DNA from 2 places in the Proteus faecis genome. Region 1 is predicted to be linked to the other one. Evidence: predicted binding sites of a transcription regulator. Region 1 holds the regulator's gene; the other holds the start of a gene.

Region 1 (3,845 bases):
GGAGAAATCATAATTACAACATAATAACAGCCTAACATAACTATAAATATTTTATTTTAGTTACAATTTTTAGCTTTAAAAACCATGTCTTGTTGCCAATCCAGAACTGCCCCCCATTTTATTTGCCAGTCTAATAACCACATAACAGAATGAAATTTGTACTTTTTACTTCTCTCATTATAAATGCCATTTTGCTACTTTACGTGTAGGCAAGAGGGATATACTCTTATGAGTATAATTAATCTATATAGCTTATAATTATAGATAAAAGATATTTAGCTGTTATTTCAGCAGATTTTTGTTAAAATAATTAGCAAAATAGTAACAACTTAGTTATTCATTTGCCTCATTCTATCGATTCAAATAATTTTGATGGAATGATTTCAGGCACAAAACCCGAAATAGATAGTTTAAAGGAGTACGCAATGTCTTTCGAATTACCAAAATTACCTTATGCGTTAGATGCTCTTGAACCACACATCTCTAAAGAAACTTTAGAATATCACTACGGCAAACACCACCAAACCTATGTAACTAATTTAAATAACCTAGTTAAAGGTACTGATTTAGAAAGTAAATCTTTAGAAGAAATCATCAAGTCTACTGATGGTGGTGTTTTCAATAACGCTGCACAAGTATGGAACCACACTTTCTACTGGAACTGCTTAGCACCAAATGCAGGTGGCGCACCAACAGGTAAAATTGCTGAAGCTATCAACAAAGCATTTGGCTCTTTTGAAGAATTCAAAAAGCAATTTAATGATGCTGCAGCAAAAAACTTCGGTTCAGGTTGGACTTGGTTAGTTAAAAAAGCTGACGGTTCAGTTGCGATTGTTAACACATCAAATGCTGCAACACCTGTTTCAGGCACAGACAAACCTCTGTTAACTGTAGACGTATGGGAACATGCTTACTATATCGACTACCGCAATGCACGCGTTAAATATTTAGAAGAGTTCTGGGCATTGGTTAACTGGTCATTTGTTGAAGCTAACCTTGCTTAATTTAGTGTGATAATCAAAGGTGAATGAGTAAAATTCATTTTTGATGACATAATAACAAAGGGCCTTGAGCCCTTTGTTATATTCAGTATTCGATAATCTATTACTTAAATTAATCGAGTACTTATTAAAACATGATTAGAAAAGCAGAGTAGAAAAAATAACAATCATAACCAGCGCTGCTATTGCTGTACTCAAACCAAATTTCAGATCCGTATCCATCTATTCTCCCTCAAAATGATTATAATACACATAATTAACCATAACCTTGTCATGGTTAATTATTATTACATATCAGAATTTGTTAAAATAGCGACTAGTGCACAATTTATAACATTGATTAATACTTTCACTTTTGAGCTAGATCATACAAAATTCACAGCTAATCGCTAAATTATTGCCAGTGTTTGCCCTATGTATGACTATACTGGCAGTTAAACCATAAAATTAGATAAAAGAGACCAATGAAGGTCAGGAGTTTTCCACACCATGGCAACAATAAAAGACGTGGCAAAACGCGCAGGCGTATCAACCACGACTGTTTCTCATGTGATCAACAAAACCCGTTTTGTTGCTGAGAACACACGAGCAGCAGTTTGGGCCGCTATAAAAGAATTAAATTATTCGCCAAGTGCCGTTGCGCGTAGCTTAAAAGTCAATCACACAAAATCTATAGGCCTGTTAGCCACGTCCAGTGAAGCTCCTTACTTTGCTGAAGTGATTGAAGCAGTTGAAAATAGTTGTTATAGCAAAGGCTATACCCTGATTTTATGTAACTCACATAACAATCTTGATAAGCAAAAAGCGTATTTAGCCATGCTGGCACAAAAACGTGTTGATGGATTATTAGTCATGTGTTCTGAATATCCCGATCACCTTCTGACTCTTTTAGAAGGCTATCGTAATATTCCAATGGTTGTCATGGATTGGGGCAAAGCGCGTGGTGACTTTACAGATACCATTATCGATAACGCTTTACATGGTGGTTATATCGCAGGTCGTTACCTTATTGAGCGAGGTCATCGTGATATTGGTATTATCCCTGGTCCATTAGAACGGAATACAGGTGGTGGTCGCTTACAAGGTTTCTTAAAAGCCATGGAAGAAGCAAAAATCACAGTAAAAGATGAATGGATTGTACAAGGTGACTTTGAACCAGAATCTGGTTATAAAGCTATGTACCAAATGCTAAATCAAAAACATCGCCCTACTGCTGTTTTTTGTGGTGGTGATGTCATGGCAATGGGCGCAATTTGCGCTGCAGATGAACTTGGTCTGCGTGTTCCTTTAGATATTTCCATTGTGGGTTACGACAATATTCGTAATGCACGTTATTTTACACCAGCGCTAACAACCGTCCATCAGCCAAAAGAGCGTTTAGGTCAAATGGCATTATCAATGTTGCTTGATCGCATCGTCAATAAACGCGAAGACGCCCAAACAATCGAAGTTCATCCGCGATTAGTTGAGCGCCGTTCAGTTGCCGATGGTCCTTTTATCGACTACCGCCGTTAATTCTTATTTATCCAGTTATCTGATTTCTAGCGAAGCCATTCCTCATTTAAGGTTTGGCTATCTCCAAGATAATCTAACAACCATGTCAAAGCAGGCGATTCACTTTTATCGACCCACGTCAGGCAGCATGGGCTGTCTGGCAATGGCTGTGCCAGCTGTAAAGTAACCAGTGTACCTTGTTCAATTAAAGGTTCAGCACGGTGCCAAGGTACCATTCCTACGCATAATCCAGCTAATAAGCATTCAAGCCCCATATCCCATGTCGGTACAACCATTCTACGTTGATTATTTAGCGCCCATGTGTCACGCTTTGGTAAACTGCGTGATGTATCTTCTAAGCATAAACTTGGATAAGGTCGCATTTCATCATCCGTTAGTGGATGTTGTGCTTTCGCTAAAGGGTGATCAACATGACAAACACAACGCCAAGGCATAAATCCCATATCTCGAAAACTATAACGTTCACCAATGGGTGAAGCTCTTGTTGCACCAATAGCTAAATCGACACGACCATTAACTAAAGAATCCCATACGCCATTAAACACTTCAGGGTAGACATACAGTTCAATATCCGGAAAATGACGGTAGAAATCGAGAATAAGTTGTTGTGTTCTTTCAGGTTTAACAATGCCATCAACGGCTATACTGAATTGACCACGCCATCCATTAGAAACTTGTTGGCAAAGATGCCGAGTGTCATTCATTTTTTTGATAACAGATCGTGCTTCTTTGATGAAAATTTTACCTGCATCGGTTAATTCTACATCACGGTGACGACGCTCAAACAGAGGAACAGCAAGCCATTCCTCTAGTTGCCTAACAGTATAACTAACGGCGGATGGCACTCTGTGCAATTCTTGAGCAGCCGAGCTAAAACTTCCTGTTCTTGCGACTGCATCAACAACTTCTAAAGAGTATTCTGACCACATAGAGTTTATTCCTTTGAAAATTTTTCACAGCATTAACCAAATATTCCCGTTTCACAAGTAAAATAGGTCTTAGTTACAATACATAAAATGTTCTACATTACATAGCATAGAAAATAAAATGAATTCTAAAACTTCCACACAATCAAAAACACCTATGAGCTTTATGGTGTACCTAGCAGGTTTGAGTATGCTAGGTTACTTAGCTATTGATATGTACTTACCTGCGTTTGGTATGATGCAACGTGAACTCTCTATCAGCGAAGGTGCTATTAGTAATAGCTTAAGTATCTTTTTATTTGGCTTTGCTGTTGCTCAATTACTTTGGGGACCACTTTCAGACAAAATCGGTCGAAAACCTATTCTTCTAGTTGGTTTAAGTCTTTTCTCTTTAGGCTGTCTT
Region 2 (3,845 bases), on a different contig from region 1:
ATAGTCTTACGATCACTGTTCGAGTTTTAATAATTACGCTAATATCCTTCATTAAATGATAATTATTCAAGGTTTTATTATGATGGACTTGCTCAGTTGGTCTGATCTTTTTATTTGCCTACTTACCTTATTCTTTGCTTATGTTATTTTCGGTATGGCTGGGTTTGGCTCAGCGTTAATTGCGGGTCCTGTATTAGCACTCTATTTACCTCTTTCAATGATAGTGCCTTTATTAGCATTAATCGATTTAAGTGCCGCCATAGTGAATGTTTTAAGAGATGGTAAACAGGCTGATTTTAAAGAGATACGCTATCTTATCCCGCTTATTATTATTGGGAGCCTTGTCGGAGCAACAATTTTATTAACCACACGACCGGATTTACTCTCTCTTCTTTTAGGCATCTTTGCCACTTGTTATGCAATTTATGCTCTGTTTTGGAAAAAACAAGAAAGCCAATTTTCTCAACGCTTAGTGTATCCTTTTGGGTTAATTGGTGGTGTGTTTAGTGCGTTGTTTGGCAGTGGTGGCTTTTTATATGCGATCTATTTATCAGGTAGAATTGCAGATAAAAACAAGTTTCGCATTACACAAACGACATTGATTGGCTTTAGCACACTTACGCGAGTGGTTATCTTCTTATTTGCAGGTATTTATTGGCAATTGGCACTCCTTAAGTTAGCCGTTATTTTCTTACCTGCTATGTTTGCTGGTGTATGGTTAGGGCGAAATTTAACATTACGGATGTCAAAAGCACGATTTATGAGTGTGATTTATACCATTGTATTGGCATCAGGTAGTGTGCTTATCTATCGTTATTTTTCTTAAGCGTTGTAGGATAAATAACGATGAAGTGAGAATATTGTGAAAGGCAAAGATCTTCGACAGTCAAATGGAGATCTTTCTCTAATTAACATTACTTTTTAAGCATGTTTATCTATTTCTTATCCCCTATAATACAACAATATTTTATTTAACCACCTTCCTTTTATTACAGAGGTTTCTGTTATTTGCAGAAACAAAACAACATGTCACATCAAAATTATCGCCAATCTGAAGTTTTTGCGATAACAACTATCACGGTAAGCATTGGGGTTATCGGAATTGTTATCGGATTAACTATTCCTATGGTGGCACTGCGCCTTAATTTAGTGGGTATTAATGAGTCTATTATTGGGCTTATTTCCGCAGCACCCGCTATTGGAATGTTAATTATTTCCCCCTTTGCTCGGCGTATTGTCCAATGGATCGGTAAACGCTTTGCCATGCTATTAGCAACCATTATTTCTGCAATAAGTTTATTACCCTTAATGGGAAGTTTACCTCTAGAGTTGCTATTTCCTTTACGATTAATCACGGGTATTGCCAGTGGTGTGATGATTTGTTTAGGAGAAACATGGATTAATGAGCTTTCACCAGATAATAAACGTGGGCGGATTTTAGCGGTATATACCACGGTATTTACGATTAGTCAGTTATTAGGACCTTCAATTATTGCGTTGTATGGGGTTGCAGATAAGACACCGATTTTAATTAGTGTTTTTATTCATATTATCTCTATTGTTCTATTTTTAATGATGGATCAGAAAACCGGAGATAAACTACCAAAAGATACGCAAGAGCCTAATTTTTCTATTATCCACTTTGTTAAAGTTGCGCCAGCAATCTGTGGTGGAATTGTTTTCTTTGCTTTTTTTGATGGCACCGTGCTTTCAATGTTTCCTATTTATGGCTTAAGTGTAGGGCATACTGAAGCTATTGCGGCAATGATGATAAGCGCTATTTTAGCGGGTGATGCCATTATGCAAATGCCATTTGGTTGGCTTGCTGATCATATGAACAGAACGCGGTTATATCGAGTTTGCGGTGTAGTGACTTTACTAGCAAGCTTATTACTACCTATCATGATGTCCCATACATTTTTGATTTGGCCTTTATTACTGGTATTAGGTGCAACAGCCGGTGCGATATACACCATTGCGTTGGTACAAATTGGGCAATACTTCTCAGGTAATGATCTGATGGTCGCTAATGCATCAGCTGCGATGTTATGGGGGATTGGTAATTTAGCAGGGCCTTTGCTGGCGGGGGCGATGTCTGAAATTTCATCATCTTCACTACCATTCTTATTGGTTGCTATGACGGGTTTATTCTTAGTTTCAACGATGGAACGTTGGAACCAAGGGGTTAAAACACTCAATAATAGCCCATCTTAATGTTATTTCTTCTCTATCGTATTCTATTTAGAAGATAGGAGTGCGATAGAGGAAGCCTTTCTTTTCTCGATTTCTAAATATTAAGATCTTATCTTCTTGTTTTCTATAAATGGTTATAATTATCTTTCGTAATTTCGCTTATTTTAAAATTTATTAAGAATAATCTAGAAATGCTTATACAAAACAGAAAACGGTTTGCTAAAACAGCATTTATTCATCTAACGTTAGAAGTAGAAGATAAGCTTATCTTCAGATAAAAATAATGAATACTGCAAATCATTAATCGCCACACATTGGGAACGGGAGGTATTATTTATCTAAGTAACTTATTAAAGTTACTAATAATAGATAGATATACCTAGTCATCGTAATGAGTAATATAAATTCAATAAAAACAATTGATTAAGATGTTTTCTACTGTGAGATAAGTATGATATTAGATAATTGTACAAAAGTAGAATAATGAGGAAAGTAGGTAACTGCTTTCCTCTTTTTCTGTTTTTCTAACTTTAAACTATCTTTTTATGACATTTTTATTAAAAATGTATTTTTTCACTTGATTCTTACCCTAAAATCACCAGATAATCGTTTGCGTCAAATTCTCTCACTCAATCCACACGAAAAACCAAACGTTTGCTTTTTGACTCCCTCTTAAGATTATTTATCAATAAGAGGCTATTCTAATTGATACGTAATCGTTTTCGTTTTTTGGAGAGTGAACCGTTTTTATGTCAGAGGAATGTAATGTCTGCTAATCAATCAGCAAGCACAGGTAAACTGGATAGCTATTTTAAACTTACAGCACGTGGCACAACTGTTCGCAAAGAAATGATCGCAGGTTTGACGACATTTCTAGCTATGGTGTACTCCGTGATTGTTGTTCCTAGTATGTTAGGGCAAGCCGGTTTTCCACATACAGCGGTTTTTATTGCAACCTGTTTAGTCGCGGGATTGGGCTCTCTTCTAATGGGTTTGTGGGCAAATCTTCCTATGGCAATTGGTTGTGCTATTTCCTTAACAGCATTTACCGCTTTTAGCTTGGTCTTGGGACAAAATATCTCTGTACCCGTTGCATTAGGTGCCGTATTTTTAATGGGATGTTTATTTACCGTTTTCTCATTAACAGGCATTCGTACTTGGATCTTAAAAAATATTCCAATAGGGATTGCGCATGGTGCGGGAATAGGGATCGGGCTTTTTCTGCTTTTAATTGCAGCAAACAGTGTTGGATTAGTGGTTAAAAACCCATTTGATGGTTTACCTGTCGCTATGGGGAAATTTACGTCATTTTCTGTTCTGATGTCACTCGCTGGGTTAGCCGCTATTTTCGGATTAGAAAAACGTAAAGTACCCGGTGGCGTGCTATTAGTGATTGTGGCTATTTCGATTATTGGTCTTATTTTTGATCCTAATGTGAAATATCAAGGGATCTTTAAAATGCCTCAATTGGGTGAGGATGGACTTTCTTTATTGTTTGCGATGGATATTAAAGGTGCCTTACAACCTTTAGTATTACCGAGTGTTCTTGCGTTAGTAATGACGGCTATTTTTGATGCCACTGGGACTATTCGTGCTGTTGCAGGTCAAGCAAATTTATTAGATAAACGTGGGCAAATTATTAATGGCGGAAA

The links. Region 1 encodes PurR, which represses purine synthesis genes. Its sites were predicted from a motif close to CANGCAAACGTTTGCNTG; they were not measured.
Region 2: QSH13_RS08495 (NCS2 family permease) is a predicted target of PurR. The motif match lies at 2,793-2,810, and genes of this name have one in related genera.

The regions. Positions count from the first base shown of each region.
Region 1 covers NZ_JASVWV010000001.1:198,081-201,925, forward strand. The annotation lists gene sodB (superoxide dismutase [Fe]) at 426-1,004, shown strand; gene cydH (cytochrome bd-I oxidase subunit CydH) at 1,140-1,223, opposite strand; gene purR (HTH-type transcriptional repressor PurR) at 1,491-2,516, shown strand; gene punR (DNA-binding transcriptional activator PunR) at 2,543-3,445, opposite strand; gene punC (purine nucleoside transporter PunC) at 3,564-3,845, shown strand, end outside.
Region 2 covers NZ_JASVWV010000005.1:30,249-34,093, reverse strand. The annotation lists gene QSH13_RS08505 (sulfite exporter TauE/SafE family protein) at 80-826, shown strand; gene QSH13_RS08500 (MFS transporter) at 1,027-2,214, shown strand; gene QSH13_RS08495 (NCS2 family permease) at 2,959-3,845, shown strand, end outside.